DNA from 2 places in the Sodalis sp. RH22 genome. Region 2 is predicted to be linked to the other one. Evidence: predicted binding sites of a transcription regulator. Region 2 holds the regulator's gene; the other holds the start of a gene.
What was found. Region 2 encodes LexA, which represses DNA repair genes until DNA is damaged. Its sites were predicted from a motif close to TNCTGTATGTACATACAGNA; they were not measured.

Region 1 (16,454 bases), 950 kb from region 2:
GGACTCCAGATACGCCAGCCGGACGGCGATATTGGCGCCGAAACGAAACCCGAAAGCCATGACGCGCCTGGGGTCGACCCACGGAATATCCGCCAGGCCTTTTAACACCTGCTGGTGGAGAAAGCTGGAATCCTGGTTCAGGGTCCATTTCGACGAAAAACCGATGGACGGCATATCAATGGTCAACATTGCCAGGCCCGCCGGGGCAAAATAGTCATGGAACAGGCGGTAGGTGTCGTTTTGCAGCATATCCAGGCCACCGCACACCAGTACGGTGGGAAACGGGCCTTTTCCCTGCGCCGGCAAATGCAAAAATCCCGTCACGCTGCCGCCGCCGGCAACGGGGAAGGTCAGCGCTTTCAGCTCATAGCTGAGCCGGGAGGCGGCTTCCTCCCAGGCGCGGTTGGCCAGGGTTTGCGCCTGTTCCGCCAACAGGTCGCCGCACAAATGGGGATACGCGGCCACGCTGTAGAAATTGGCCGCCTGCAGCCAATGCCGCCCGGCAAGCGCGGCATCCGGCTCATCCATGCCGCGCTGTTGCCACGCCATGCCCTGATGGGACCACTCATAAATCCAGTTGCCGGGCCGGTAGCCGATCACGGTATCCAGCAGGCGATCGTCGGTCCTTTCGCTTTTGCTGGCGGCGATACGGGCCAGCACCTCTTCAATCTCCCAGGGATCGATACCGCGCCAAATCCACAGCAGGCGGTTGATCATGCGATACCAATTACCGGGGTTGGTGCCCTCGAGGGCGGCGAGGATGGCGGCTTGCCTGCCGATATGGCGCGGCCGGGTGACCAGTGTCGAGGTTTCCTGTTGCTTGAACGTGGGTTTAAACAGTACTTCGCTCAGATTGGTGCCGCTCATTGAGCTATTGCCTCCATCAGCCAAAATCTATGAATGAGGGGTTATATTAGCAAGATTGCTCATTGCGCGACAAATAAACCAACGCCCGGCATGGTGCCGGGCGTGCGGTCGGGAATCATCCCCGGATTAACGGCCGTGAAGCCAACCCGGGGCGAGGGTGCGACGGACTATTTCCCCGCTGTTTATTTACCGACTAACGGGGGAATAAACACCACGCCCATATCCCATGGCTGTTCGATCCAGGTGTCCTGAGGAATATCGACCATATAGTCATCCACCAGCGGCCGGCCGGCGGGCTTAGCGAAAATCGTCACGAAATGGGCTTTGGGGTACATATCGCGGATGGCTTTGGCGGTGCCGCCGGTATCCACCAGGTCGTCAATGACGATAAAGCCTTCGCCGTCGCCCTCGGCGCGTTTAAGCACCTTGAGTTCGCGCTGGTTGTTATGGTCATAGCTGGAGATGCAAACGGTGTCCACGTGGCGGATATTCAGCTCGCGCGCCAGCAGCGATCCCGGGACCAGGCCGCCGCGGCTGACCGCGATAATGCCCTTCCACTGTTCTGCGGGGAGTAGCCGTTGGGCCAGTTTCCGCGCCTGAATTTGCAACATGTCCCAGGTTACGACGTATTTTTCGCTCATAAATGCTGTCCCAGCCGGATTGGGTCGGCTTAAAAGTACAGGGAAAAAAGGTTGCGCGAGATTATAAAGACGCCACCGCCGAAATACCAGCGCTACCTCCCTTTTTAACCGCGGTTTCCCACCCGGGCAAAGTAAAGTGGTATTCTTTATTTCTCTTTGGTAACCATCCGACCGTCTGCGGGCTGTTTATTAATGACCAGACCGGGTCTTACGTTGTAACAGGAGTTTTTATCGTGTCTGAACTGACTCAACTTTCACCTCAGCCGTTATGGCAGATATTCGCCAAGATCTGCTCCATTCCCCATCCCTCTTATCATGAAGAAGCGCTGGCTACCCATATCCTGCGCTGGGCGCAGGAAAAAGGCTTGCATGGGGAGCGCGACGCGGTCGGCAATGTCCTGCTGCGCAAGCCCGCCACGCCGGGGTATGAGAAACGCCAGCCGGTGGTGCTGCAGGCGCATCTGGATATGGTGCCGCAGAAAAACAGCGATACCATCCATGATTTTACCACCGATCCCATCCAGCCTTATGTCGACGGCGACTGGGTCAAGGCACGCGGCACCACGCTCGGCGCCGATAACGGTATCGGCATGGCCTCCGCGCTGGCGGTGCTGGCCGACGACAGTGTGCAGCACGGCCCGCTGGAAGTGTTGCTGACCATGACCGAGGAAACCGGCATGGCGGGCGCCTTTGGTTTACAGCCGGGCTGGCTGCAGGCCGAGATCCTGATCAATACCGATTCCGAGGAAGAAGGCGAAATCTATATGGGCTGCGCCGGCGGGGTTGATTTTAAAACCGTCCTGCCCCTTGAGCGCGAGGCGGTGCCGGCCGGCTACCAGATCCTCAAGCTGACCGTTAAAGGACTGAAAGGCGGCCATTCCGGCGGCGATATCCACCTGGGACTGGGCAACGCCAATAAACTGCTGGCCCGTTTCCTGTCCCGGCACGCGCAAAAGCTGGATATCCGCCTGCTGGATCTTAACGGCGGCACGCTGCGTAACGCCATTCCGCGCGAGGCCTTTGCCACCCTCGCCCTGCCGCAGGAAAACGCCGAGAGCCTGAACGCCCTGGCGCAGGAATACCTGGCGGTGATCAAGGCCGAACTGGCGGCGGTGGAAAAGAAACTGGCGATTGAGATTGAGCCGGCGACATCGGACGCGCAGGCGCTGACCAAAGCCTGCGGCGATCGGTTTATCGCCCTGCTTAACGCCACGCCCAACGGCGTGATCCGCATGAGCGACGACGTCAAAGGCGTGGTGGAAACCTCGCTGAACGTCGGCGTGGTCTCGATGGCGACGGATCAAGCGATGATTCGCTGCCTGATCCGCTCGCTTATCGACAGCGGCAAGGAAGAGGTGGTGGGCACGCTCACCGCCCTGGGCCAGTTGGCCGGCGCCGAAACAGCCGCCAAGGGCAGCTACCCGGGCTGGAAACCGGACGCCAATTCGCCGGTGATGCATCTGGTGCGCGAGACCTACCAGAAGCTGTTTAACAAAACCCCCAATATCCAGGTGATCCACGCCGGTCTTGAATGCGGTCTGTTTAAAAAACCCTATCCGCGCATGGATATGGTGTCCATCGGGCCGACCATTACAGGACCGCACTCCCCGGATGAACAGGTGCATATTAAAAGCGTCGGCCAATACTGGATATTGCTTACCGCGCTGCTGAAAGCCATTCCTGAAAAGCACTAAAGCGTAACGCCCCCGCGCCTCAGGGAAGAGGCCGGTGGCGCAAATCGTCTTCCCAATTAAGCATGAGCTGACGCTCGATTTGCGGATCCAATAACGTTACATGCAGCCCCACCAGCCGCACGCCGCGATCGCCGCGCCGCTGCTCCCAGGCCTGCCGCGCAATATGCAGCAAATCCTCTTTGTTCAACTTCGGCCAGACATGCTCCTGGGTGGTCTGCTGGAAATCGGCGAACTTCAGCTTAATGCCCTGCCGGGCGATATGCAGATCCGGCCTGACCCGGCCAAGACGTCGCTCCAGTTCCGGGTAAAGCTGTTCGATAATGGCCTCGCACTCTACCCAGGCGACGATATCTTCCGCCAGCGTGCGCTCGACGCCGACGGATTTGCGCAGGCGATCGGACGAGACCTCCCGTTCGTCGATACCCTGTGAACGCTCCCAGATCACCCGGCCGAATTTACCAAACTGCCGCAGCAGCGTCGCCAGATCACAGCGTTGTACATCCAGGCAGGTCGTTAAGCCCATGTCGGCGAGTTTTTTGGCGGTGACTTTACCCACGCCGGGTATTTTGCCTAACGGCAACTGCGCCAGAAAAGCCGGCACGTCCCCGGGAGTAATCACATACTGTCCGTTGGGCTTATTCAGGTCCGAAGCAATCTTGGCTAAGAATTTTACCGGCGCCACGCCCGCCGAGGCGGTAAGGTTCAGCTCGTCGGCAATCTGGCGGCGGATGGCCTGGGCCATCAGCGTAGCCGACCCGCTGTGATGATGGCTGTCCGTCACATCCAGGAAAGCTTCGTCCAGCGACAGCGGTTCAATCAGCGGCGTATATTGGCTGAATATATGCCGGATATGTTCCGAGGCTTCTTTGTAGGCCGCCATGCGCCCGGGCAGCAGTTTTAAATGCGGGCAGAGTTTCAGCGCCATGGCGGTCGACATGGCGCTATGCACGCCGAATACCCGGGCCGGATAATTAGCGGTGCTGATGACCCCGCGCCGGTCCGCCCGGCCGCCGATGGCGATGGGGATATCGCGTAAAGTCGGATCGTCGCGCATTTCCACCGCCGCGAAGAAGCAATCCATATCGACATGTATGATTTTACGCATTTATCCCCCTTAACTGTACAAGTATACAGTAAGACGACGAATTTATACAAAACGTATCTTGATAAATATACAGGCAGTGATATCTTGTCGCTGTTTTAGTTGTTTTACTTGCCGTTTTTTAAAGGGTCCGCCGACAACGCCCCGTTGCCCGGCATCTTTATTATTTTGACTACGCAGGAATGATAATGGGCAAAATCGCGCTGTTGTTTGCGATATTGTTTTGTATACCGGCCATGACGTCCGTCAGTTATGCCAGTGAGCAGGCGCAGACGCAGGTATCGAAAGAATTAAAGGCACAACTATTAGGCTCACCGGTTTTTATTCAGATCTTTAAAGAAGAACGAACGCTTGAACTGTATGCCAAAATGGGTAATGAATACCGCATGCTGGGCAGCTACCGCATTTGTAATTTCTCCGGCGGCCTGGGTCCGAAACGCCGGGAAGGGGATTTTAAAAGCCCGGAAGGGTTTTATTCAATTACCAACCGTAACCTAAATCCGAACAGTCATTATTATCGGGCGATAAATATCGGTTTTCCCAACGCCTACGATCAATCGCAAGGCTATTCCGGCGCGATGCTAATGATCCATGGCGACTGCCGTTCTATTGGCTGTTATGCCATGACCGATGGATATATCGCCGAAATTTATCATTATGTGGAAGCCGCGTTGCAAAACGGACAGGCCCAGGTCAATATCCATATTTTCCCGTTCCGGATGACCGAGGCAAACCTGCAGCGCCACCGTTTTTCGACGTATTATCCTTTCTGGCGTTCACTTGAACCGGGTTATGCCTATTTTGCCCGCTACCACCAGCCGCCGGCGGTGGCGGTCGTCAACGGTCAATACACCATCAACGCGCCGCTGCAGTTAAACAGCGGCACCCCGGTAATTTCACAGTTCGCGCTCTCCGAAACGAAATAATACGCTCTCCCCTGGCGCAATCTTGTGCCAGGTTTCATTCCCCGTCAGCGGCTGCGTGGCGATAACGGTGACCACGTCGTTTGGCGTGGTCTGCTGCTGGAAATCGATCTCCACATCCTGGTCAAGCAATGTCGCCTTGCCAAACGGCGCCCGCCGGGTGATCCAATACAGATTCGTGGAACAATACCCCATCACAAAACGGCCGTCCGACAGCAACATATTGAAGATGCCCTTTTGCCGCAGCTCGCCGGCAAGCACCGCAATATAGCGAAATACCGCCGGCCAGTTAGCCGGGGTGCGCGGATAGCGCGCCGCCAGCCGGGCCAGCAGCCAGCAAAAGGCATATTCGCTGTCGGTTTTCCCCACCGGGCGATAACAGCCGGTATCCAACTGGCGAAACCCCCGCAGCTGGCCGTTATGGGCGAAGGTCCAGTTGCGTCCCCACAGCTCGCGGGTAAACGGATGGGTATTTTCCAACGACACCTTGCCGCGGTTGGCCTGGCGGATATGCGACACCACCGCGCAGGATTTAATCGGATAATCCTGCACCAGCCGGGCGATAGGCGAATTGAAACTCGGCAACGGATCCTTGAAGGTCCGGCAGCCCATGCCCTCGTAAAAGGTGATACCCCAGCCATCCTTGTGCGGCCCCGTACGGCCGCCGCGTTGTACTAACCCGGTAAAGCTGAAGCAAATGTCCGTCGGTACATTGGCACTCATCCCGAGCAGTTCGCACATGACCCGTCTCCTATGCCAGGGCGTCTGAACGCCGTAATTACGCGCCCGCCGCCATCTCTTTTTCAATCAGTTGGATCAGGATATGGATCGCCTTGATATGGATTTCCTGAATACGATCGGCATAACCGAAATGCGGCACACGGATTTCCACGTCGGCGGTGCCGGCCATCTTGCCGCCGTCCTTGCCGGTGAGCACGATGACTTTCATGCCTTTGGCGCGGGCCGCCGCCACGGCGCGGATGATATTGGCCGAATTGCCGGACGTGGAGATGCCCAGCAGGACATCGCCTTTATTACCCAGCGCTTCCACGTAACGTGAAAAGACAAAGTCGTAGCCAAAATCATTGCTGACGCAGGACAGGTGGCTGGGATCGGAAATGGCGATGGCCGGATACGCCGGGCGGTTATCGCGATAACGGCCGGTCAGTTCCTCGGCGAAATGCATGGCGTCGCAATGGGAACCGCCGTTGCCGCAGGAGAGCACCTTGCCGCCGGCTTTAAAAGAATCGGCAATCATAATGGCGGCGTCTTCTATCGACTGCAGATGGCGATCGTCGCTGAGAAATTTGGCAAGCGTTGCCGCCGCTTCGTTAAGTTCACTACGAATCAAGTCCTGATACATGGTTCCCTCGGTATAGGCTGGCTAATTTAATCGTTATCCCAGCCATCAGTTTACCGGATCGGCTAAACCACGAGAAGCGAAGTTAATCCCGTGCCCTTGCGTTACCACATGGAATTTGCAGTTTAGAGCCAGGATGGAATGGTGATGCCGCAAAAAGCAACGGCGAAGCAACGACGGCGGAGACTATGCCCGCCGGCGCTGCGCCCAACGGCGGCGCTTGCACCGGCGGGCCTGGCGCCGGCCGGTGGGGTTGCATTCACGCCATGACCGTTACTTCACCAGGGCCTCGGTGGAAATGCTGATAGCCACGGCGTCGCTGACCATAGGCACATATTTGTCCATGGCAAAATCAGAGCGCTTGATGGTGGTGGTGGCATTAAACCCGACCGCCTGTTTTTTCGCCATCGGATGCTCGCCTTTTTTGTTCAGCACCGCGTCCAGGATCACCGGTTTGGTGATATTTTTAATTTTCAGTTCACCGTAAACTTTATATTTATTGGCGCCCTCGCTGACGATTTTTGTGCTGCGGAACGTGGCCAGGGGGTAAGCGGCCAGATCGAAATAGTCCTTACCCTTGAAATCGTCCGTCAGCGCCTTGACGTGGGTATCCACCGTGGCAACCGGAATAGATACATCCACCGTCGAACGGGCGATGTCGGCATCATCCAGATGAATATTACCGGTAACGTTTGAAAAATCAGCGGTCGGATTGGAAAAGCCAAAATGGTTCCAGGAGAACACCACTGAGGTGTGCGCGGGATCCATGGCATAGGTCTGGGTCGCCGCCTGGGCAAAACCGGAAAGCAGCCCAAAGCCGATAACCAGGGGTGCTGCGATTCTTTTTGCGTTAATCATCTGTCTCTCATTCCGTTGCGGTTCAAAGAAGCAATTATAGTGGCCTTTTTAAGCACCGCATGCTGCCGAAAAAATTTGTCCTATTAATTCAGTCGTTTTGACCGACTGAAATGTCATCGGGCCAAAAACAGAAGAGTGAGAGTATGTTATCGCTTTTGCGCCGTTTAGGTGCTGCGATATAAAACTCGCCCAACGGCGGATTTAGCCGTTTAACCATCTAAACGTCCCGATTGTTAATTATGCTGAGCGTGTTATATTGAGGTAAAAACCGGCTTTTAAGAGTGGTAATTAGCCATGAGCAGCATCTACGTTCCGCAAAGCAAACTCCCCGCCTTGGGCACCACTATTTTCACCCAGATGAGCGCGCTGGCGCAGCAGCACCAGGCCATCAACCTCTCGCAGGGGTTCCCGGATTTTGACGGCCCGGAACATCTTAAGGCGCGGCTGGCGTACCATGTGGCCCAAGGGTCTAATCAATATGCGCCGATGACCGGCGTACCTGCGCTGCGTGCGGCGATTGCCGATAAAACCGAACAACTGTACGGCTGGCGGCCAGACCAGGATCAGGAGGTTACGGTCACTGCCGGGGCCACGGAAGCCCTGTTCGCCGCCATCAGCGCCCTGGTGCGCGCCGGTGATGAAGTGATCTGCTTTGATCCCAGCTATGACAGCTACGCCCCGGCGGTCACCCTGGCCGGCGGCGTGACCCGGCACATTGCGCTGACGCCGCCGTCGTTTCGCGTCGACTGGGCGGCGTTTGGCGCGCAGCTTAACGATCGCACCCGCCTGGTGATCCTGAACACGCCGCATAATCCCTCCGCCACTGTATGGCGGGACGACGATTTCGCTGCGCTTTGGCAGGCCATCGCCGGGCGGGAAATCTATGTGCTCAGCGACGAGGTGTATGAACATATCTGTTTTGCCGCCGGCGGCCATGCCAGCGTGCTGACGCACCCCGAGCTGCGCCAGCGCGCCATTGCCGTCTCGTCATTCGGTAAAACCTACCATATGACCGGCTGGAAGGTAGGTTATTGCGTGGCTCCGGCGGCGCTCAGCGCCGAAGTACGTAAGATTCATCAGTACCTGACCTTTGCCGTCAATACCCCGGCGCAGCTGGCGCTGGCCGATATGCTGCGCGACGAGCCGCAACATTGGCGACAGTTGCCCGCGTTTTACCGCGACCGGCGCGATCACCTGGTGCAGGCGCTGGCGCCGAGCCGGCTGGAGTTGTTGCCCTGCGAGGGCACCTATTTCCTGCTGGCCGACTATAGCGCGGTCTCGGATATGGATGATGTGGCGTTCTGCCGGTGGCTCACCGTGAACGTCGGCGTTGCCGCCATTCCCTTGTCGGTGTTCTGCGCCGATCCCTTTGCCCACAAACTGATCCGGCTGTGTTTTGCCAAACAGGATGCCACCCTTGATGCCGCCGCGGAGCGTTTATGTCAACTTTGAATATCAGCCTGTTGCAACAGCCTCTGGCCTGGATGGACGGCGAGGCTAACCTGGCTCATTTCGACGGCCTGCTGGCCGACGCCCAGGGACGCGATCTGATTATCCTGCCGGAAATGTTCACCACCGGCTTCGCCATGGAAGCGGCCGGCCGCGCGCTGCCGCAGGGCCGGGTGGTGGCGTGGCTGCAACAATGGGCCGACGCCACCGGCGCCATGATCGGCGGCAGCGCGGCCATCGGCACGCCGGAGGGCGCGGTGAACCGCTTTTTGCTGGTAGCACCGCAGGGTCGGGTTCATCTTTATGATAAACGCCATCTGTTTCGCATGGCGGATGAGCATCATCACTACCAGGCCGGACAAAAGCGGGTGGTGGTGGACTGGCGCGGCTGGCGCATCCTGCCGCAGGTTTGTTATGACCTGCGCTTTCCGGCATGGTCGCGCAACCGCCAGGATTACGATCTGGCGCTGTATGTCGCCAACTGGCCGGCGCCGCGCGCGTCTCACTGGCAAACCCTGCTGGCGGCCCGCGCCATCGAGAACCAGGCCTATGTCGCGGGCTGCAACCGCGTCGGCACCGACGGCAACGGTCATCAGTACAGCGGCGACAGCATGATTATTGACCCGGCGGGTAACGTGCTGGCCCAGGGCGGGCCGGGGCGGGCCGAGCGCCTGGATGCCACTCTATCCCTCGCCAGCCTGCGCGAGTATCGCGCGGCGTTTCCCGCCTGGCTCGACGCCGATAGCTTTACGCTTGATGCGCCCGCGCCCGGTGCCGCCGGCCTGGCTTAACTGCCCTGGTAGGTGGACCAGCCGTAGGGATTGATCAGCAGGGGTAAATGCAGATGGTCCTGCTCTTCGCGCACAAAAAAATCGATTATTGCCGAGCCGTATAAGGCGCTGATGCCCTGTTGGGCAAACCAGGCGCCGAATGCCGCGCTAAGCCGGTAATGTCCCGGCGGTATGCCGTCGGGCGTTAGCGTGGTGAGCCGGCCGTCGCTGTCGGTTAATCCCCGCGCGATCGCCTCCCATGTGAAATACTTTTCCCTTTCCAGCTTCACCTTCACCTGTACCGCCGGCGTGCCCCGTGAGGTATCCAGGATATGGGTGGTAATCTTGCAACCGGTCATCAACATTCCTCCAGCTCCTTGCTTAAACGTAGCAGGGCGATTTCCCTTAACTGCAGCGCGGTTTCGCGCGTTTCCTCTTCGGGGCTATTATCCAGGCGGCGGCGCAGGTTCGCCAGGATTTCATGACCGCTGCGCCCGGCGGCGCGGATCAGGAACACCTGCCCGAAGCGTTGTTCGTAGCGCCGGTTGCCCTCCCGCAAATCGGCGGCCAGACGCGCGTCGGCAGGATCGACCCCCGCCTGCTCGCGCAGGGAATGTCCGGCGCCGGCACTATCGCCGCCGGGGCGTTCACCGATGCGGGGATGATGCGCCAGGGCAAGGTCCACCTGTTCCGCGCGCCAGGCCAGCGCCAGCTCACCGGCAAACGCCAGCAGCTGATCCACGCAGGTAAACGGCCTGGCCGCCACGATTTTCCCGGCCCAGGCGGGGATAGCCGCGCAGGCGAGCAGGAGCTCCGCCACCGCCGACTGCGGGGCCTGATTAAATTCATCGAGCGTCATAGGCCGTCTCCTCTGCCGGTTGTCAGTCCCACGCTGGGCCGCGACCCTGTATCGACGCGGAACAATAAAGAGATGATCGCCGTCCGGCACAGCCCGCCGCTTCGCAGGCCGGCGCACCGCGCCGGGGCGGATGAGCGGCATAAAGAATGCGCCTGAACCGTAACGCTTGCCTGGATGGCGATAACTACTGCAACTGCCTTATGCAACTGCCCTGTGCAACTGCCGTGCCATGGTGCGGCCACGGTGGATTGCCGGCATTTGCGCGCCATAGCCTGCATAATGCGCCGGGCAAGATGCGCGCAATATCTATGGGGCGGCGACGCAACGGCATACTCTCCGGCAGGCAACGCACCATTACAGCGCAACATCACTCACCCGCGCACCAAAAAACCTCATTCGCCAGCGCACCATTGGCGTGCGTCTGCGCCCGCCCGGGCCGTGCCCCGCGGTTATATTGGAACGTCTCTTGCTTAATCCAGCATTGAGTAAAGATAATGATACCGGCGGACCCCGGCAATGTTACTCTAGCCGCTACCCCTGGGCACCGGAGCAGCGCGGCATTGTCAACGTGACCATAGCAAGAGTAAACGCAGCATGAAAAGTGAATATATCGATCGTCCGGCCATCCTGGCGGAAGTTAACGCCGCCTTTTACCAATATGAACAAGCGCTGATCACGAATGATGTCGCCACGCTCGACGAGCTGTTCTGGCACGATCCCCGCACCGTCAGGTACGGCGCCGGTGAAAACCTGTACGGTATCGAGGCCATCCAGGCTTTCCGGGCGGCGCGGTCGCCGGCGGGCCTGGATCGGGTGTTGCAAAATACGGCCATCACCACCTTTGGCGATGATTTGGCGGTGGCCTGCACCGAATTTACCCGCTCTGGCAACGATAAGATCGGTCGTCAAACCCAGACCTGGGTCAAACTGGCCTGCGGCTGGCGCATTGTCGCCGCGCATATCAGCCAGATGAGCTGAAACGGCCCTCCCCGCGCTTGGCCGGTCGAGAGCGCGCGGGAGGGATTTCAGGCCGGTTTATCTTCCGGCGTGGTATGCCCGGCCGCGAAAGGATGATGGGTTATCCAGTGATCGGCGATGTCCTGCCGGCGGCAAATCCAGACCCGCTCATGCTGCTGCACATAATCCAGGAAACGCTGCAGGGCACGGAAACGTCCTGGCCGCCCGAGTATCCGGCAATGCATCCCCACCGACATCATTTTCGGCGACGTTTCCCCTTCCGCGTACAACACGTCAAAGCTGTCTTTAAGATAAGTGAAAAATTGCTCGCCGCTGTTAAATCCCTGCGGCGTGTTAAACCGCATATCGTTCGCCTCGAGGGTATAAGGGATGATCAGATGCGGTTTTACCGAGCCGTCCGTACAGGCCACCTGAGTCCAAAAGGGCAAGTCGTCGCCATAATAATCGCTGTCGTAGAGAATGCCGCCATGTTCCACCACCAGCCTGCGGGTATTGGGACTATCACGGCCGGTATACCAGCCCAGCGGCGTCTTGCCGAACAGTTCGGTTAACGTGTCTATCGCCTGCTGCATATGCTGGCGCTCGGTTTTGGCGTCCATCCCCTGATAATGCAGCCAGCGCCAGCCATGGCTGACCACATCGTAACCCGCGCCTTTGATGGCCTCGACCACCGCGGGATTACGCGCCAACGCCATAGCTACGCCGAACACGGTCAGCGGCAACCCGCGCCGTTCAAACTCCTGCTGGATGCGCCAGAAACCGGCACGGGATCCGTACTCATATAAAGATTCCATGGACATATGGCGCTCGGGGTAGCTTGCCGCGCCGATAATATCCGACAGAAACTGCTCGGATCCCGTATCGCCATGCAATACGCTGTTTTCGGAACCTTCTTCGTAATTCAGCACGAACTGCACTGCTATGCGGGCCTGTTCCGGCCAGGCGGCGTGAGGAGGCTTGCCGGCATAACCGATCAGGTCGCGCGGATAGTTTTTATTAAACGAAAAACTTTTTTTGTCGGTCGCTTCACTCATGATCAGTTCCTTTTAAAGATCCGGTGTCTAAGTTTAGTCTGCAAAAAGGCGCGGATAGTTCTCTCACCAGCAGAAATACCACCGCCTGCCCACCCGCCATCCGCTACGGCACTGCCGGTATACCCTCCGGGGAACGTGCTCTTGCATGGCGTGGGGTCATACCCTACTATTGCTGCATTCGCGGCCATGGATAGTCGGATGGCCGGATATTCTTCAATTTTGCCGTGGAGTGAACGTTATGCCGCTGGTTCGTATCGATATCAAGAAAAATCCCGACCCGACCTATATTGGCCGGGTGGGTAAAGTCGTTTATCAGGCGATGAAAAGCGCCATCAATGTGCCCGAACATGATAATTTCCAGATTCTCGGCGAGCACGACGGCGATCATTTTATTTATGATGCCGGTTACCTCGGCATTAACCGTACGGATAAGCTGGTCATCATCCAGATTACCCTGAATGAGGGCCGCAGCATCGAGCAGAAAAAATCGCTCTACAAAACCATTGCCGGTGGACTGCGCGAGGCGCTGGGCGTATCGCCCGAGGATGTGTTTATTAATCTTATCGAAGTAAAGAAAGAGAATTGGTCGTTTGGCAACGGCATTGCCCAATACGCAGGCTGACGGGCGCCTAGATTATTATCGTGACATCGCGCGGCGCCTGAAACACGCCGCGCTATCGCAAAAGAGGTTAACCAGAAACACGCCGCGCGCTCGCCAAGGGTGTTAAAAAACAACATGGGCCGCAGCGTAAACGCAGCAGCCCATTGGGAATTAGTTGGCGGTGTGGACGGGACTCGAACCCGCGACCCCCGGCGTGACAGGCCGGTATTCTAACCGACTGAACTACCACACCGCACATGTGCTTTGTCGGGAAAGCGAGGCGAATAGTACGGTCAGCGCCGGTCGTCGTCAATGCTTTTCACCCGGCAATATGTTGTTTGGCGATTATTTGGACATAACGTTGTTTATTCAGCCGGAATAGCGGATATCAGTGTGTTTGCTCTTCGCTTTCCGGTCGCCACAAACAGCTGCCGCCCTTTTTCTTCACCAGGTCGAGCCGTGATTCATGCGCCGCCATTTCCTCCTCGCTGGCATAAATAACCTTTAGCTGCGACTGCGCGCGCACCACCCGCTGAATATTCTCGCCGCCGTCAGCGTTGCGCCGCCCGCTCTCCCCTTCCATGGAAAAACGCATCGACGTCTGCCCGCCGGTCATGGCCAGGTACACTTCCGCCAGGATTTCGGCGTCAAGCAAGGCGCCGTGCAGGGTACGCTTGGTATTATCGATCAAATAACGATCGCAAAGCGCATCCAGGCTGTTGCGTTTGCCCGGGAAGAGTTTACGCGCCAGGAACAGGCTATCGGTGACTTTACAGAAGGTATCGGTTTTGCCGATCCCGCGGTTAAGCTTGCCGAACTCGTAATCCATAAAGCCGATATCGAAGGGCGCGTTATGGATGACCAGCTCGCCGCCGCGGATAAACTCGATAAATTCGTCCGCCACCTGCTCAAACGTGGGTTTATCCGCCAGGAATTCATCGCTGATGCCATGGATATTATAGGCTTCCGGGTCGACCAGCCGATCCGGCTTCAGGTAAACATGGAAGTGCCTGCCGGTAAGCCGACGGTTGATGACCTCGACCGCGCCGATCTCGATGATCTTATGACCTTCGTAATGAACCCCCAGTTTGTTCATACCGGTGGTTTCAGTATCCAGAACAATCTGGCGCGTAATTCCAGTGCCCGTTGCGTTCATTTATGTCAGACTTGGTTTTTTTAACATGAAGGTAGTCTACCAGAGATGCAGAAACAGGTAGAAATTTTCACCGATGGATCTTGTCTGGGCAATCCCGGCCCGGGCGGATACGGTGCCATACTGCGCTATAAGCAGCATGAAAAAATATTCAGCGCCGGTTACCGGCTTACCACCAACAACCGCATGGAACTCATGGCGGCCATTGTCGCGCTGGAGGCGCTTAAAGACCCCTGCGAAGTGGTTATCAGCACCGATAGCCAGTATGTACGCCAGGGCATTACCCAATGGATTCATAACTGGAAAAAGCGCGGCTGGAAAACTGCCGAAAAGAAACCGGTCAAAAATGTTGATCTGTGGCAGCGGCTGGATTTAGCTATCCAAACCCATGTCCTGCGCTGGGATTGGGTAAAGGGCCATGCCGGCCATCCGGAAAACGAACGCTGCGACGAGCTTGCCCGCAGCGCGGCGTGCAATCCGGCGTTCGACGATATCGGTTACCAGCCGGAAAAATAGCGGGCGCATCAGTTGCTCCGGCTGGCGGCGCCTACCGTGCGCCGGAGCGACGCCTTGAGGGTTTTGCTTTTCAGGGGATTGAGCGTGAGCGGGAAGGTACGTTTGCGCGCGACAATCATGCTCAGGCATCCAATAGCGGGCAGATGCTCGCTCAACAGACGCCCGCCCCGGCGACGCCACGGCAGCACCTGGAAACGCGAACGGTGCATCACTTCAAAATTCAGCACGCTAAGCCAGTCCAGTAACCGCATCTGGGTATACATCCGGCTGCGATAGGGCTGCCGGCGCTGCACGATTGGGCAGAGTTTGCCGATGCCCAGCAGACTCACCGGGTTGAACGTGGTAATAATCAGCCAGCCGTCATCAATCAACACCCGGTCGATTTCCCGCAGCAGACGGTGCGGATCCGAGGTGTAGGACAGCGTGTGGGCCAGCAGGCAGGCGTCGGTGGATTTGTTGGCGAACGGCAATTGAAAGGGATCGGCGATGACGTCCAGGTTATCACCTTTGATGCCGACATTGACCTGATGTGAAATAGCGCATTCACTGGTATCGATGTCCCCGCTGAGCGCGCCTATTTTAATGAGATGAAAACCGAATAATTTGGGCCACCAGGGCAACAGGCTGGTCTCCAGCGCCCGACGGTAGTTAGCTCCGTATGGGAGGTCATCCCATGAGGTTGGCGCGATGATAGGCTGCGTAATTTGCGCTGGTTTCATGTTTGACTATCTTCTAAGTGCCATAAGAAAAAATGAACAGAGGTGATCAATGAATCTTATCAGTATTCCCGCGTTTGCGGATAATTACATTTGGCTTTTGCATAACGACGCCCAGGAATGCATTATCGTCGACCCCGGCGAGTCGGCGCAGGTCATCGCTGAACTGACCGCCAGGCGCCTGACGCTGAAAGCTATCTTTTTAACCCATCACCACCAGGATCATGTGAGCGGCGTGCCGGAGCTGCGCCGGCATTTCGATGTCCCGGTCTATGGACCGCAGGAGACCGCCGCCAAGGGCGCCGACCATATTGTCGGGGAAAACGATCGGGTGGAAGCGCTTAATATGTCCTTTTCCGTGCTGGCCTTGCCCGGCCACACATTAGGACATATCGGATTTTATAGCGCGCCCTATTTATTTTGTGGCGACACGGTATTTTCCGCCGGCTGCGGGCGTTTATTCGAAGGCACGCCAAAGCAAATGTATGAGTCTTTTCAAAAAGTTAAACAACTACCACCCGAGACATTGCTCTGCGCCGCGCATGAGTATACTTTAGCCAATCTGGCCTTTGCGCGGTCGATATTACCCGAAGATACAACGATCGCCGCTTATGAGCGTGAAATTAAGCAGTTACGGGCAAAAAACCAAGCCAGCCTGCCCTCAAAACTACATTTAGAGGGTAAAATTAACCTATTCTTACGTTGCCATGACATTGATTTACAAAGAAAGTTAGACCCACATCATGCACTGCACGAGGAATGGCGTATTTTTGCCTTATTACGGGAGAAGAAGGATCATTTCTGAAGGTTTAGGTTGTAATGTCGGAATGTTCAAAGTATTATTGCTTGTCTTTTAAGCAACTATTGACATACAGAATGAAGACTCATGCGATCTTAATCGCCTCGGTCTTGCTCGTGGGTTGTCAGTCGTCC
Region 2 (16,454 bases):
GCGCCTGTGATTTTGCTTTTGCCGCCATTCGGCAAAACGGCGGGGTGGTGGCCTGGGGTTCGCCGTCCGAAGGCGGGTCTGTGCCCTACAACATCAGCCAACTTCGCGATATCGTCAGCCTGCGGGCAACGGCTAATGCCTTTAGCGCGTTGCGCCAGGACGGTAGCGTGGTGGCCTGGGGCACAGTTTCAGGCGGTGGCATCGTGCCACCGGAAGCCGAAGTATTACGCGATATCATAAGCGTAAGCGCATCAAACCTTACCTTCACCCTACTCAGGCGCAATGGCAGCGTATTGTCCTGGGGAGGGGGGCAGCAACTCCCGCCGGAAATCGGCGCGCTAACCGATATTATCAGCGTAGTGTCGGCAAACTATGCATTTGCGGCCTTACGCAGAGGCGGAGGCGTCGTCGCATGGGGTACCGCGCAGTATGGCGGGTCTGTGCCTATGGCAATCGCCACGTTACGGGATATCATCGCCCTGTGCGGCAACGGAGGCGCGTTTGCCGCTCTACGCCAAAATGGCAGTGTCGTAGCATGGGGTCATGAATACTTTGGCGGCCCCCTGCCGGGCGTCATCGGCAGTTTAAGGGATATTGTCTCTCTGAGCAGTACGGAAACAGCCTTTGCCGCCCTGCGCGCCGATGGTAGCGTGGCGGCATGGGGCTCGTCATTCGCAGGGGGAAACCCTCCATTAAATATCACATACTTACGTAATATACGCGCTATCTATGGCGGTAGAAGGTCTTTCGCCGCGCTACAGGATGACTCACGGGTCAGCGTATGGGGCGGCGGCGAAGCCGCGCAACAAGCCAATGTTCCCGCCGTGCTGGCCGGCAATATTTCCTATACCCTGCCGGTGTAACGACGGATCCGCCTGTCAATTATCCGCGGTTATAGTCACTGTTTATTTTATAGAAAATTCATATAATTACCTGTACTGTTTATTTGCATGCCCAGGTTATAAGCGGCTAATGCCCCCAGGACCACCACATTTGCTTCCGCCGAGCCATTGGTTGCTTCAAGGGTGGCGATACCGTCAGCACCGGTAAAAACAGGGTTGACGACGGCCGCGGCAGTTGACGGCAGCTGGACACCAGACTGTACCCGGACAAAGGTGATATCTATTCTTGCGTTAGGCACCGGTTCGCCTCGCGGCGAAAGAAGGTCTATTTCGATTCTATTACGTGAAAAGCCGTCAGCGGGCTGATTATTGGTGATAACACGCCAGGTAGCGGTAGGCGACGCGAAACGGCCGCCGGTGCTGGAGTAGTTTTGCCCATTTCCCAATGCGGCGGTGAGAACCACGCTGCCATTGCTGGTACTGGTATAACGCACCTCCGCCCTGCCATTGCCATCTGTCACCGGGTTGGTTGACGAATCAATGGTTAAGGTCCCCGGGTTTGAAGGCAGGGTATAGGCGGCGCTTAACGCAAGCTGGACATTTGGCAAAGGAATGCCGTTAACATCTTTGGCAATAATTTCAGCGACATTTTGCTGGAGGCCGTTGCTTAAACCATCATTTGCCGTAACGGCGATACTCAGCATCACCACCTGCTCGATAAAATGCATTTCCCCGGAGGTTTTGCTGATACCTTCGACCGCCGCCGTCACCTTGACCGGCCCCGGCCGATCGGTGGTGACGCTTGCCATCAAGGTACCGTCATCACGCGTGCGTCCGCTGGCAGGATTCACCCTGGCGTCATTATCCGCCGAGAAGGTCACCGGCAGATCGGCCAGGGGCTGATTGTTTATATCCCTTACCGTAAGTTTAATCTGGTGGGCGTCAATATTGTCGGCCACTTTATCGCCGCTGGTTAAAATCTCAAGCGTCGTGTTGGCTTCGTCCGGCGCGGCGACAGCAGCAAAATGCACATCCACCGCGCGGCTGCTGCCCGCGACCGTCGCCCTCACCTGGCTGGTACCGCCTTTCAACGAGGTAATCCGGGCGGTGGCGATACCAAAGCGGTCCGTGACCACTGGACTTGGCACCGTGGCCTCATTGGTGGCGCTAAAGTTGACCGCCTGCCCGGCGACCGCCCGCCCGGCCAGGGTGACGGTGGCCTGAACCTCATTAGCCGCGGCGCCGTTCGCTTCGGCGTTATCCACCGTCACCGCAAGCCCACTTATCACTAGCTGTTCGGCGGGGGCCACGATGTTGATGACCACCTGTGCCTGGTTTGACCCATTGCCCTGTTGGTCGATGGCGCGCGCGCGCAGATGATAGCGGTTGGCCGAAGCTCCTCCCTGCCGGAACGGCGGCAGCACGATGTCGATGGCATCCGTGGCAGGAAGGGTTACCGCGCCCCCCGCCCCCACAAGCTCCGCGGCATCCCAATCAATCCTTGCCAGCCCATATTTTGCCATAACCTGCGCGCTGATATGCATTGTCTCACCGGCGGTTCCGGTCAACTGCTCTGGTAAAATCAGGCGGATTAATTCTTGCTTCTGGTATTCGAGAACAATATCGTTGTTACGTTCGACCAGATCATAACGGCTTACGGCCAGAGTACGCATAACGGCAACGTCCGCAGGGTCGATTTGTTTTTGCCACGTCTCGCCGATGCGATAGTTTAGCTGCAGGTTGATAGAGGTATCCTCATTATTACCTTTTCCGATGCGGTAATTTGCGCCCAGGGTTAATAACGGGAAAGGGGTATAATTCACCCCCAGCGTCACGGCATAAGGATTTTGCACCCGGGTTCCCCTGCCGAACAAGGCCACATCATCTCCGCGGTATTTTTCATAGATGAGTTTCCCGCCTAATTGCGGCCAGGCCGGTAGCCAGGCTTGTGCGCGCACATCATAGCCGTCCGCCGGCCGTTCATTATAATCGGCATAATCCCGCGACTGATGCCAGCCGGACAAAGCAAAGTAGTTGTTGGCGGATAATTTCAGGTAATCGGTCCAGGCCTCCGCGCCTACGCCTGCCCGCCGATTGTTGCCGGTCAGGTCGTTATCGTAGAAAAAATTCATCCCGTACAGCCAGGCATCATGATAGGTTCTTATTCCCCATCCCATATTAAGGGTGTTCCTATCGTCGTTATTCCGCCCGCCCAATTGCACAAATAACATAGCAGAGTCGTCGTCATACAGAGGTAATAAAAAATCCAGCGAGCTATTTACGAAGCGGAAACGATTATCGGTATTGATCTTCACCCTGGCGGTACCATAGTGATTTAACCATTTCTGCATGGCCGCGCCTGCCTCGCCGGTCACCAGCGAGCCAACCCTTGCTCCCATCTCCCCATCGGATTGATCGGCGGACATCATCGTGCCAAGCGTGGTAAACCTATTGATGAACCGCTGATCATCGTCGGTCGCCACGGCTATGGGCAAACCAGGCTTACTCAAGGTATCGCCATCCGGCACGTCAATTTCATCCCCTGCCGTCAATGAAGCGAAAGGTTTCGAAAAAGTACGGAATTTATTCAAATTTTTTAAATTTTCCGCTGTAATATGATATTTCCTTGCTACAGAATCAACCGTTTCCCCTTCCCCTAAAATATAAGTCCGACTCATAAATACAGCGGCACCTGGCGTCTCAGCAGCATGCACATCAATGATAACAGAGTGCAACATCAGGATTATAAAAACAAAAAGCCAAATAAAATACTTAAAAAAAGCTAATCGATAAAATAACGATTTATGTATTTTAACTTTAGTTAGCTGCATGATATACCACGCATTATAAATAATATATATTAAAAATGCACACCAGCTTCAATGAAATGCAGCTCTCATTTATATAGCGATGTGAGTGGACGCATAGCTTTAAATAACGAGAGCTACTATAGCAATCTATAAATAAGCAATATCGAGATATTCGCTGGGTTTTTGAAAAGCTTATGGGATACTAATATTATTATATCAAAAATAACGTTTTGGCACCTTGCCCTTGTCAGGTAAGGCGCCAGCTGGAAGACTTCGGATTAGATATAACACCTATGCCGCCCATCCCGGGCGGGTAGCTTAATAGCGGGGAAAACGGGGCGGGTTAACCGTACGCCAGATCCAGGCCACCACCAGCGCGAGTAACAGCCAGGGGAGCAGTTTCAACGCCATGACCAGCACGCCGGCAAACATCATGACCAGGAAACCCACCGCCAGCGCCGCCAGTACGCCCAGGAATGAGATACCGGTCAACAGCAGCATGAAAAAGAATGCGATGACAAAGACGAATTCCACCATTACAGGCTCCTGAAATCGGGGTGACACAGCAGGCTGGACCTTCTGCGCCTATTGCGATGATAATAAACATATTACAAAAATCGTGCCAATAAAGTAGCGCGCCAGGCCATTGAAAAATAATGAAAAATAGTGTTGTGCTCAAAGCGGGAATGGTATTTTTGACTAATTAATAGTTATTATCGCCGCTATCAGCAGCCTCAATCCCGCGCCATGGCCGCAATAGCCCTCATGACGCGCTTTCACCCCCGGCGGCGCATGGCGGTACCCATTGGCTGGGGGCAGCCGGCAATAGTTATTCGGCAACGCACCGCATCGGTTCAGCTTTTGCCACTTTGGCCAATGCCTGACGTACCACCTCAATACCGGCGCCGGGCTTGTGGGCGTTTTCGCTCAGATGACGTCGCCATTGCCGCGCGCCCGGCACGCCCTGGAATATCCCAAGCATATGGCGGGTGATATGGCCGAGGTAAGTGCCGTTCGCCAGCTCGCGTTCCATATAAGGAAACATGGCTTCCACCACCGCTGTCATGGTGTCATGGGGATCAACGACACCAAATAACCGGCTGTCCACCTGGCACAGCATACCGGGATTCTGGTAGGCCTCGCGTCCTATCATCACGCCATCCAGGCAGCTCAGATGCCGCTGGGCGTCGTCAAGCGTCGTGATGCCGCCATTAATGGCAAACGTCAAGGAAGGAAAATCGCGTTTTAGCTGATAGACGCGTTCATAATCCAGCGGCGGTATCTCGCGATTTTCCTTCGGGCTCAGCCCCGATAGCCACGCCTTACGCGCATGGATAATAAAGGTCTCGCAGCCGCCCTGCTCAGCCACAGTCTGGATAAACTCGCACAAGAATTCATAACTATCCTGTTCGTCTATACCAATACGGGTTTTCACTGTCACCGGAATCGACACCGCCGAGCGCATAGCGGCGATACAATGGGCCACCCGCTCGCGCTCAGCCATCAGGCAGGCGCCGAAGCGGCCGTTTTGTACCCGGTCGGAAGGGCAGCCGACATTAAGATTAATTTCGTCATAACCGCGCAGCGCGCCCATGCGCGCGCATTGCGCCAATGCATCCGGCTCGCTGCCGCCCAATTGCAACGCCACCGGATGCTCGGCCTCGTTATAGGCCAGGTAGTCGCCCTTGCCGTATAGCAATGCGCCGGTGGTCACCATCTCCGTATACAGCAATGCATGACGGGTCAGCTGGCGCAGAAAATAGCGGCAGTGACGATCGGTCCAGTCCAGCATCGGCGCGACGGAAAAGCGCTGCGGGGAAAATGGCGCTACGGCCAGCCGGCTGTTAGCCTCGGTTGAAAATGTCATAACGTCATATGCAGGCATAAAAATGGGTTTAAGGAATACAGGGAGATTATCTGTGTAGTGTATCACAGAAACCCTATTAGGTAGCGAACACCCCATGCGGCGATTCATCAACCATGTTAATGTTTAATTCTTACTAAACATAGGTAAATGTTTAAAGATTGTTAAATAATTATGCTTCCAGAATGCGTGAAAAGGCCACGGCGTCTCAAATAAGCACCATTTCATCCCAATACCTCCCCAAGTGATTTACAAAGCGATCATAATCATTTATCACATGATCTTAATTCAAATTTATCCAGCCATGCTGATAAAAGGTTGAAAAATGATAAATCGATATAGACAGTAATTTTTATATTTTAATATTCCCCTATGTCATTTTTTATCCGAATCCTTTTTATTTCAGGATGAATCTAATTGCAGATATTATTATGACAGTATTTATACTCGATCCTTGCACTTATACTAAATGCGCGCTTAAAAGCTCATTGTCGGCAAGCGGTATCAAAGGCGCCATTCGCGATGTGGACAATATCAGCACGTTGCGAATGAGATGCAAAAACGCCAATCCTTCGATAGTTTTTATTAATCAAAACTCTTATCAGTATCAAGGTGATGGAGAAGGATTAAAATCCATTATTGACGAACGGCCTTTGACGCTTTTTTTTATTTTCATTGGTAATGAGAATATTAAGTTCCATGATTTCGTGCCAATCAGGGACAATGTGATTATTTTATCAAAATTTATAAAGATCAGCACATTGTTAATGATAATCCGTTACTTTATGGACACCAAAGCCTGGCGCAATGACGATTCCGCCATCGGGTTCTCTCCGCTGCGTTTTAGCAAGACCGAAGTAGAAATTTTAACCATGTGGATGTCAGGTTATGACACCATGTATATCTGTACCCAATTGCACATTAAAGAAAAAACGCTTTCTTCTCACAAAATAAATATTAAGCGGAAAACCAAGGCCAGTAATAAACAGGTGATATACCATTTAATTGCTATTGCCAACAGCGTCACAGATAGTATCAATATCCGTTATCCCGTTTGCTGAAAACCAGCGGCTCCGTTCGAACGCCACAGCTAAAGAAACCTGCCCCCGATCCCCGTCCCCTCACCCTTTTGCCGGTGACAATATGGGTTAAAACACGCCAATATTCGGCGTTTTTCCGCCTTCATGATAAGATAGAGGGCGGAAATCAGCAGTGGGGGAAACGCTATGAATACCACCGATCAGTCTCAATTGCTCAGCCAGGCTGAACAATTATGTGAGCAACGCAACGTGCGCCTGACGCCACAGCGACTTGAAGTGTTGCGCCTGATGACACAGCAGGATGGCGCGATCAGTGCTTACGACCTGCTTGATCTGCTGCGGGCGACGGAACCGCAGGCAAAGCCGCCGACAATTTACCGCGCGCTGGATTTCCTTCTGGAACAAGGTTTTATCCATAGAGTGGAATCCACTAACAGCTTTGTTCTTTGCCACCATTTTGAGCAGCCCAGTCACACCTCCGCCTTCTTTATCTGCGATCGCTGCGGCCAGGTGACTGAACAATCAACCGAAGGCATTGAAGATATTTTGCAAAAAATGGCGCAAGCCACGGGTTTCGCCATGCGCCATAATGTCGTCGAGGCACACGGATTTTGTACCTTATGCGCCGAAGTGCAAGCTTGTGACAATCCCCAGGACTGCGGACACGATCATAGCGTAGCGATAAAGAAACGCTAGCGTCCCATTTTGGCTTTTACAAGAACCCGGGAGCAAATGACGTTTATTATGGCTGAAGTGAGATAACGCGTTTGGTTAATACATTGGAGAGGCGGCAAAACAGGGGAATGCTGATAGGATCATATAAAATAGGTGGTACGTCCTTGTACCTTTGGGTAGGAACACTTAAGGAAGCCATAACCGCACAGTGAATATGCATTAGTCATGATTTCCAAAAATCATTACCAACGATATTTGTTACGTGTTTCCCAGTCCTTTACTTCCGTTTCCGCGGCTTCTTTGCCGTAACCGTAACGTTCCTGGATCTTACCGATTAACTGATCGCGTTTACCTTCAACTACCGTCAGATCATCGTCAGTAAGCTTACCCCATTGTTCTTTCATTTTACCTTTGAACTGTTTCCAATTACCGCTGGCTTCATCTTTGTTCATCGGAGTTCTCCTTGGTTATCGGTTTCTCAGTCAACATCTGCCACTCCAGGTTTTGTTAGCGCATAGCGAGGACACGTATTGCGTCCCAAAACCTGCATGTCATAAGTTAACCCTATGTCTAAAGTATAGCAGGGGATTTGGCATAAGGTTTATTCAGCAGATGATTAGACCATATTGGCAGGGTTATAAACGCCGTATGGGCTATAAGGTGAAATAAAACAGTAGGTAGAAGGTATCAGCCCGTACACCGCTAATTGTAACTAAATATAAATACCGCTAGCGGCAGCGGACGCGCCGCGGCACTTTTATGGCGGCGAACCCGCATTCCGCGTCGCCGGTTATCCGCCATAAAATTCTCGCTGACGCGGGATAAGGGATATTCAGGATGCCATGGAGCACCGTGAGTTAAATCCAGTTGCCGTTGCGGATAACGCCGACCGCTAAACCTTCGATGGACATTTCCTGCTCGCGCAAATCGACAATAATGGGCGAAAACTCGCTGTTTTCCGGTAGCAACTCAACGATGTTACCGTGTCTTTTCAGGCGTTTTACCGTGACCTCGTCATTGATTCGCGCCACCACGACCTGACCATTATGGGCATCCTGGGTTTTATGCACCGCCAGCAGATCGCCGTCCATGATGCCGATATCCTTCATGGACATGCCGCTGACACGCAGCAGGAAATCCGCGTGGGGCTTAAACAGATCGGGATCGATCTGGTAATGGCTTTCGATATGCTGTTCGGCCAGCAGGGGTTCTCCGGCGGCCACGCGGCCGATCAGCGGCAGGCCGGTTTCTTCTTCTATCAATAACCGGATGCCGCGCGAGGCGCCGGAAACGATTTCAATGGCGCCCTTGCGCGCCAGCGCCTTAAGGTGCTCTTCGGCGGCGTTAGGGGATTTAAATCCCAGACGATGCGCGATTTCCGCCCGGGTCGGCGGCATGCCGGTTTGCGCAAGATGATCGCGGATGAGGTCAAATACCTCTTGTTGTCTGGCGGTTAATGCTTTCATTCCGTCCCCTGTTTGTTTATACAGTCTTTCTGTGAGTATATACAGGTCCGCAGCAATTGAAAACCACAAGCGTTGCAAAATGTGATAAAACCCTGCCGACGACCGGCCGCGCCGGCCATTTTAAGGAATATACCGCCATAACAGCGTTATCCACACGAACAGCGCCAAAACAATGGCCAGGGTCACCGCCGCCGAGCCCAGGTCCTTCGCCCGGCCAGAAAGTGGATGCAGCTCCGGCCCGATGCGATCCACCACCGCTTCAATAGCACTATTCACGATCTCAACGATCAGCACCAGCCATACCGAACCGATCAATAAAATCCGCGCCACGGGTTCTGGCTCCAGGTAACAGGCAAGGGCAATCGCCACCACGGCAACCACCACTTCCTGGCGAAAAGCGGCTTCATGCCGCCAGGCGGCGCGATATCCTTTTATGGAATAGCCCATGGCGTTAAAGATGCGCCGAAGTCCGTTGGTTTGGTTTGCCATAATTTTGCGCGCTAAAGAAAAATTGTGCCTATATTACCGTTTCTTCTCGTTCGCATCACCACAGATCTGTCGCGCGGTTTCTGGTATTCTTGTGGCGCAATGCTAACAAGAGGCTTCACGAAGATATGTCAGGCTGGCGTACTATTTATTATACGTTGTTGAATTTACCGCTCAGGCTACTGGTGCGGAGTAAAGCCATTCCCGCCAATCCCCGGCAAGAAGCCGGCTTGGACCCGCTGCGGCCAATGATGTATGTTTTGCCCTATAACTCCAAGACGGACCTGCTCACCCTGCGCGCGCAATGTCTGCAACTTGGGTTGTCCGATCCGCTGATACCACTGGAGATCGACGGCGTCGTCTTGCCGCGCTACGTCTTTATCCACGATGGCCCCCGTATTTTTCGCTATTTTTCCGAAAAACTGGAATCCGTGAAGCTGTTTCACGATTATCTGGATTTACATCGCAATAATCCGCAGCTTGATGTCCAGATGGTGCCGGTATCCGTTATGTTCGGACGATCGCCCGGCCGTGAAGCGCAGCAGAACCAGCCGGCGCCCCAGTTGCGCCTCCTCAATGGTTTCCAGAAGTTTATCGCCGTCTTGTGGTTGGGGCGCGACAGCTTTGTGCGTTTTTCCCGTCCGCTGTCCATGCGCTATATGGCGACCGAGCATGGCACCGATAAAACCATCGCGCAGAAGCTGGCACGCGTCGCCATGATTCATTTTGCCCGCCAACGCCTGGTGGCTGTGGGGCCGCGGCTGCCTGTCCGCCAGGATTTATTCAATAAGCTGCTGGCGTCCAAGGCGATTGAAAAAGCCGTGGAGGACGAAGCCCGCGCCAAAAAAATCTCGACTGATAAAGCGCAGCAAAACGCCATCGAGCTGATGGAAGAAATTGCGGCGGATTTTTCCTATGAAGCCGTGCGCTTGTCGGATCGGGTATTAAGCTGGACCTGGAACCGGCTATACCAGGGCCTGCACGTGCGCAATGCCGAACGCGTCCGGCAACTGGCCGAGGACGGCCATGAGATTGTCTATGTGCCCTGTCACCGCAGCCATATGGATTATCTGCTGCTGTCCTATGTCCTGTATCATCAGGGGCTGGTGCCGCCGCATATCGCCGCCGGCATTAACCTGAACTTCTGGCCGGCGGGTCCGATTTTTCGTCGGCTGGGCGCGTTTTTTATCCGGCGTACCTTCAAGGGCAATAAACTTTACTCCACCATATTCCGCGAATATCTGGGTGAGTTATTTACCCGGGGTTATTCGGTGGAATATTTTATGGAAGGCGGGCGGTCGCGTACCGGGCGCCTGCTCGATCCCAAGACCGGCACATTGACCATGACCATCCAGGCAATGCTGCGCGGCGGCAACCGGCCTATTACGCTGGTGCCCATCTATGTCGGCTATGAACATGTTATGGAAGTGGCGACCTACGCCAAGGAATTACGGGGCGCCACCAAGGAAAAAGAAGGCTTTGTGCAGATGGTGCGCGGTTTACGTAAGTTACGCAACCTGGGACAGGGTTATGTCAATTTTGGCGAGCCGCTGTCGTTAAGCGCCTATCTTAACCAGCAGGTACCGCACTGGCGTGATTCCATCGACCCCATCGAAGCCCAGCGTCCCGGCTGGCTGGCGCCGGCGGTGGATGACATCGCCGCGAAAATCATGGTGCGCATTAATAACGCCGCGGCGGCAAACGCCATCAACCTGTGTTCCACGGTGTTGCTGGCCTCCCGCCAGCGTTCGTTAACCCGCGAGCAGCTTTTGCAGCAGTTGGCCTGCTATCTGGAACTGATGCGCAATGTGCCCTACGCCGATGACGTCACGGTGCCGGACACCACGGCGCAGGACCTGTTGGAGCATGCCCTGGCGATGAACAAATTCAGCGTCGAGCAGGATACCATTGGCGATATCATCTACCTGTCCCGCGAGCAGGCGGTACTGATGACCTATTACCGCAATAATATCCAGCATCTGTTTATCCTGCCCGCGTTGGTCGCCAGTATCATTATCGGCCATCCCGGCATCGATCGCGCGCAGCTGGCACGCCGTATCGATTTGCTTTACCCACTGATGAAAGCCGAGCTGTTCATGCGCTACGAGACGTCGCAGCTCGGCCCGGTCATCGACGCGCTCATCGGGGAACTGTCGCGCCAGGAGCTGATTGCCGAGCGCGAGGGGCGGTTGTTCTTGAACCCTCCGCAATCATTTACCTTGCAACTGCTGGCGGCGGGCGTGCGCGAGACATTGCAACGGTATGCCATTACCTTTTCATTGCTGCGTTTTAATCCCCGGATCAATCGCGGCACATTGGAGAAGGAAAGCCGGATTATGGCCCAGCGACTTTCGGTGTTGCATGGCATCAACGCGCCGGAGTTTTTTGATAAAGCGGTATTCTCCACCCTGGTGGCGACGCTGCGGGATGAACATTATATTAGCGACACCGGCGATGCCATCGGCGAGAAGGTCAATGAGATGAGCGAAATCCTGAGCGAACTGATGACGCCGGAGGTACAGCTGACCATTAACAGCGCCAGCCTGCTGGCCGCAACGCCGGAAGACGCCTCCCCGTCCACGGTGTAAGAAAGCAACGGGCGTATGCCGACGCATCGCCCGTCTTTACCGCGCTGCTATAAACGGCCCTGGCCGAAAAAACTCAGGGCAATACCGATAAAAATCAGCATGCCCACCAGGTTATTGTTTAAAAAAGCTTTAAAACAGGCATCCCGTTCCCGCCGCGCGATCAGTTTTTGCTGATAGACAAATAACGCCCCCGCCAGCGCCAGGGACGTATAGAACATCACCCCCAGCGCAGACCGTATTCCCAGCCAGACCAGCAACAGCAGCGTCGCCGCTTGCAGCAGGCCGATAATCAGTTTGTCATGGCGCCCAAAAAGGATGGCGGTGGATTTGACGCCGATACGGATATCGTCATCGCGATCCACCATGGCGTACTGCGTATCGTACGCCACCGTCCAGAGGATATTGGCGGCAAACAGCAGCCAGCAGGAAAGAGGTAAGGACTCACTGACCGCCGCGTAGCCCATCGGTATCGACCAGCCGAACGCCGCGCCCAGCACCAGTTGCGGCAGATGGGTTACCCGCTTCATAAAGGGGTACGCCCAGGCCAGCGCCAGTCCCGCCACCGATAGCGCAATGGTCATGGTATTAAGCGTCAGCACCAGCCCAAACGACACCCCCACCAGGACCACAAAGATGATCTTGGCTTCTTTTTCGCTGATAAGACCGCTGGGCAAAGGGCGGGATGCCGTACGCTTGACGTGGCCGTCTATCTTGCGATCGGCATAATCATTGACGACACACCCCGCGGCGCGCATGAAAAACACCCCGAGGACAAATACCACCAGCGTGCCGAAAGCGGGCGTGCCGCTTCCCGCCAGCCATAAAGCCCACAGGGTCGGCCAAAGCAATAACAGAGAACCAATGGGTTTATCAATGCGCATCAGGCGGCACCAGGCCTGCCATTTGCCCATCGTGGCGCTTTGTTCCACTTATTTCTCCTTTACTTCATCATTCTCGCACGGCGCTTAACAATACAGCGGGGCTTGGGGTAAAAACAGTTCGGTCAGCAATAACGGCTTACCGTCCGGCCGCAGGCAGGAGCGCCGCGCCCACAGGCCGTCAGCGCGGCCCAGTTGGATAAAGTCCCGCTCCGGCGCCCGGCCGCGGAACAGCCAGCGGCCCAGGGGGATATCTCCCAGCGTGGTGAGCGCCCACTCCGCTCCGTTCATGGCGTTTTCGGGCACCAAGGTGCGGCCGGCCAGCCAGGGCCGTTCATCGCCGCATAAGACGATTTCGCGCAGCCAGTAGCGATCGCTTGGCGGCAACAGAGCGATATCGTCTCCCAGCGCCTGGGCCGGGAAATAACCTTCGCGGCCGCGGCGGATGGTAACCCGCCGGCAATGGCGCTCGAGGCGCCGGGTCATCGACCCTTGTTCCATCAACCAGTCCGCCAGGGCGGGCGATGGCGGCGGATCCTGGTCAGTCAGCCAGGTGATGGATGCCAATAAGGCGATAGAGGGATCGTCCGTCATCCTGTTCCCCATGGTTTCAGGTGGTCAGCTCCGATATTGTAGCTCAGAACGCCATTTTATTAACCTGCCGATGCGGGAAGAATGCGTTTCTTCAGGCGGCAATATACCGGTCGCCGGGCGCTAAGGCGCCGGCGGCAAAAAAAAGGCCTCCGCAGGGAGGCCGTTAAAATCAGATCTGCCCGCCGCTATTCCAGCGCCGGCGAACGTTCTTCGGTTAGACCGTACAGATAGTATTTCCGGCCGACCATCTGGCCGCCGTCACGCGTCAGCGGGATCCAGTTCAGCTGCGCCCGGCTGCGGTTCGGCGTCGGCGTCAGCAGATCCAACGGAATCGAGAGATAGAATCCTTTGGTAAACGACCCTTCGCCATAGTCCTCTTTGGAGACATTGGTAAAGGTGGCAAAGGCGCCGGCGGTGACCCCGCTGTCGAAGCGGCGCGAGACATCGAAGGTGACGCCCTTATCCTTGGCCAGGTATCGTCCGACGCTGGCTTTAACCAGTACGCCGTCCAAAAAGCCGGGCTGCCAGTAGCCGGTCAGGTTGCCGGTCGCCACGGTATAGTCGGCGAACTGCATCATATTGTCCCAGTCGCGCTGCTTGACGTAGTTACCGTCAAGACCCACCGCCCAGTTCTTGTCCAGCGGGCGATACAGTACTTCACCGCCGACGCCGCCGTACATCATTTCCAGGTAGCCGCCGTAGAGCTGGCCGTACCAGCCGTCGCCCAGGCGATCCATATAGGTGGTTTGCAGGTTGCTGATATAAACATCGTTCTGCACATATTCCCGAATCCGGGTACGGACGCGCGGCAAATGCGAGTCGCTCGGCGGCGCGGTGAACTTAAACCGGTCATAGTTATTGGTGATATTGCCGAACAGGGTACCGGAAGTCACCCAGTGGTCGGTCAGCCAATAATTGGCCGAGCCTTCGACGCCGATTTGATACATATAAAACGATTCCGGCCCGCCGAACGATTGGTTAAGCACCGGCGCCCAGCCAAGCTGCAGGCGGTCCCGTTCGATATAGTAACCCTGTTCGGCGTTTTTCGGCACATCCGGCTCGGTGCGGCGCTGCTTGAGCGGCTGCTCATGCCCCAGGGGGTAGCCCGCCAGCGTGTCTTGCAAACTCTTCACGTCGGTTTCCGTGGTCACCAGCGGCAGGTTCTGCCGGGTCTGGGTCACCTTCAGCTTATCGATATTCTCCGGCAGGTTATTGACCAGGATCCGATTGGCGCGATCGACACCCTCTGCATTATCCCGGTACTTATACTGCTCGCCGGTCATATACAAGGTGCGATCTTTAACCTGGATATGCGGGCCGGCAAAACCGGCGTTGCTGTCCATATCGGTCAGCTGCTGCGCCACCACCTGATGCTGGAGCATGTCGGTCTGCGGCTGCGGCGCATATGCCGGTTTTTCGCTGTCGCGGTGCTGCTGGGTCAGGTCGTTAAAGTTGGTGCGAAGCGTCACGCCGAACATCACGGTATTGCCGCGTTCATAGCTCAGGTTAAGATCCGTCCATTTGCCAAGCCGGTATATGGCGCCGACATTGACCGGCGAGTCCTGCTTCAGCCGGCCGGCAAAATCCCCTTCGTAATCATTGCCTTCATATTCCAGCTTAAGGCGCAGCGGCTGCCACGGCGTTTGGTATTCCACGCCGCCAAACAGCGAGGCCGGGCCATGGAAGAAGTCGCCGCCGTTAAATGAACCGGCGCTGCGGTGGGCATTATTGCGGGTACAGTAGCCATCGGAAACTTCGCAGAACGGGTTTTTCACATTGCCGCTATTGCCCAGGTAGCCCCAACCAAGCCCCAGGGTGAAGTCCAGGGGGCCCCAGGCTTTGCTGGCGGCGATAAACTCGCTGTCAAACAGGCCGGTACCGCCAAAATCACGGATACCCACCGATGTCTCGGGCAGCCAGTATCCTTCCTCCCATAACCGCAGCTTGAAATCGATGCCCTTATCTTTATAGGTTTGATCGCCGCTGAAGTTCTCATTGCCGCTGTATTGCCGGGTACGGACGTCGGTATAGCGGATAGTGCTTTCAAGCCAGGGGAACAGCTGCACGTTGATGGAATAAAAGCGGTACTGATCGTTATCCCGGTAGTTCAGGCTGAATTCACCGTCCTTCGCCATGCGCCCGGAGGGGGTTTGCAATAATCCGGCGCCGCCCATATCCATCTGCGATGGCCCCAGCGGCTCGGTATAGGAGGCCGCCTGGCAAGCGGAGGCCACTGACAGCGCGATGAGACTTAATAGATATTGTGTTTTCATCAGTCAGGGATCCGGTGTGTCAGCAAGGAAACAATTTTTTCGTTTACGTCCTGATAGGCCCGCGGCAATGACCACGAGGAAAAACCCACGTAAATCGCACTGCCCGGCGCCACTTCATTGTGGCGCCGGTTCCAGTAGGCCACCGGCACCGATTTGGCCTGCCCATCCGGCAGGATTATCCAGGCATAACTTCTTTCGGCTCCGCTCAGGCGCTGGTGGGTCTGCAGATAATCATCCGCATCGCGACCCACCTGAAACGGCTGTGAACCGGTGGGCGTCACCGCGCCGAACACATAAACGCTGGTCGGCTTAGCCAGCGTATACAGGCTGTAGTCGCCCACGAGCCTGCGGTTGGCGCCGGTCTGCAGGCGAATCACGTCCGCGTCCAGCGAGACGAACTGACGCCCGGTCACCTTCAGGGCGGCGATCTGGCCGCGCACCCGATCAACGGCATCGGCCAGATCCAAGTCGTTGTCCTGGCGGAAATCGGCGCTCAGGGCGCTCAGGCGCGCCAGCAATTGCCGCTGTTGCTCCTGCTGGACGGCGGTGGCCAGGTTTTCCGCGATAACGGTGCCGGGCCACCAGGTACGCCCGGCCAGTTTCGGATCCAGGGTCAGCTGCTGGAGGGTATTAATCCCCGTCAGGACCACGGGCTGCGATTGACCTGGAGAATAAACCGCCACACGACTGTCGGCTGCGGCGGAGGCAATAAAACCAGCACATAAACTCACTACGAGTAAGAGTTGTTTTTTCATGGCTTATAAGGATTTAAAGTGATGGTTTCAATCGGGAAATTACCCGGCCCGACATATTGTTGGGCTTTGCGCACGGCGCCGGTGCCTGGTTCGATCCAAAAGCGGTTTTGATAATGCGTGTTGAGCTCGGCCACCGTAACATCCTCATTGATGACGCGGTAGGCGTGCGGCGCATTCAATACG

Region 1: dinB (DNA polymerase IV) is a predicted target of LexA. The motif match lies at 4,319-4,338, and genes of this name have one in related genera.

The regions. Positions count from the first base shown of each region.
Region 1 is NZ_CP178731.1:2,636,370-2,652,823, forward strand. It holds gene frsA (esterase FrsA) at 1-867, opposite strand, end outside; gene gpt (xanthine phosphoribosyltransferase) at 1,050-1,508, opposite strand; gene pepD (beta-Ala-His dipeptidase) at 1,742-3,202, shown strand; gene dinB (DNA polymerase IV) at 3,222-4,307, opposite strand; gene dpaA (peptidoglycan meso-diaminopimelic acid protein amidase) at 4,493-5,230, shown strand; gene ACL2XN_RS12110 (class II glutamine amidotransferase) at 5,201-5,968, opposite strand; gene lpcA (D-sedoheptulose 7-phosphate isomerase) at 6,006-6,590, opposite strand; gene ACL2XN_RS12120 (YceI family protein) at 6,861-7,445, opposite strand; gene ACL2XN_RS12125 (pyridoxal phosphate-dependent aminotransferase) at 7,740-8,897, shown strand; gene ACL2XN_RS12130 (amidohydrolase) at 8,885-9,685, shown strand; gene uraH (hydroxyisourate hydrolase) at 9,682-10,023, opposite strand; gene uraD (2-oxo-4-hydroxy-4-carboxy-5-ureidoimidazoline decarboxylase) at 10,023-10,523, opposite strand; gene hpxZ (oxalurate catabolism protein HpxZ) at 11,118-11,501, shown strand; gene puuE (allantoinase PuuE) at 11,549-12,535, opposite strand; gene ACL2XN_RS12155 (tautomerase family protein) at 12,774-13,157, shown strand; tRNA gene ACL2XN_RS12160 (tRNA-Asp) at 13,313-13,389, opposite strand; gene dnaQ (DNA polymerase III subunit epsilon) at 13,525-14,292, opposite strand; partial or broken gene rnhA (ribonuclease HI) at 14,237-14,805, shown strand; gene ACL2XN_RS12175 (class I SAM-dependent methyltransferase) at 14,814-15,524, opposite strand; gene gloB (hydroxyacylglutathione hydrolase) at 15,574-16,326, shown strand; gene mltD (murein transglycosylase D) at 16,398-16,454, shown strand, end outside.
Region 2 is NZ_CP178731.1:3,587,356-3,603,809, forward strand. It holds gene ACL2XN_RS16305 (hypothetical protein) at 1-863, shown strand, start outside; gene ACL2XN_RS16310 (inverse autotransporter beta domain-containing protein) at 911-3,673, opposite strand; gene pspG (envelope stress response protein PspG) at 3,971-4,189, opposite strand; gene dusA (tRNA dihydrouridine(20/20a) synthase DusA) at 4,482-5,519, opposite strand; gene rcsA (transcriptional regulator RcsA) at 5,948-6,577, shown strand; gene zur (zinc uptake transcriptional repressor Zur) at 6,743-7,252, shown strand; gene ACL2XN_RS16335 (CsbD family protein) at 7,474-7,683, opposite strand; gene lexA (transcriptional repressor LexA) at 8,089-8,697, opposite strand; gene ACL2XN_RS16345 (diacylglycerol kinase) at 8,818-9,186, opposite strand; gene plsB (glycerol-3-phosphate 1-O-acyltransferase PlsB) at 9,312-11,771, shown strand; gene ubiA (4-hydroxybenzoate octaprenyltransferase) at 11,819-12,682, opposite strand; gene ubiC (chorismate lyase) at 12,737-13,243, opposite strand; gene ACL2XN_RS16365 (YjbH domain-containing protein) at 13,429-15,516, opposite strand; gene ACL2XN_RS16370 (capsule biosynthesis GfcC D2 domain-containing protein) at 15,516-16,271, opposite strand; gene ACL2XN_RS16375 (YjbF family lipoprotein) at 16,268-16,454, opposite strand, start outside.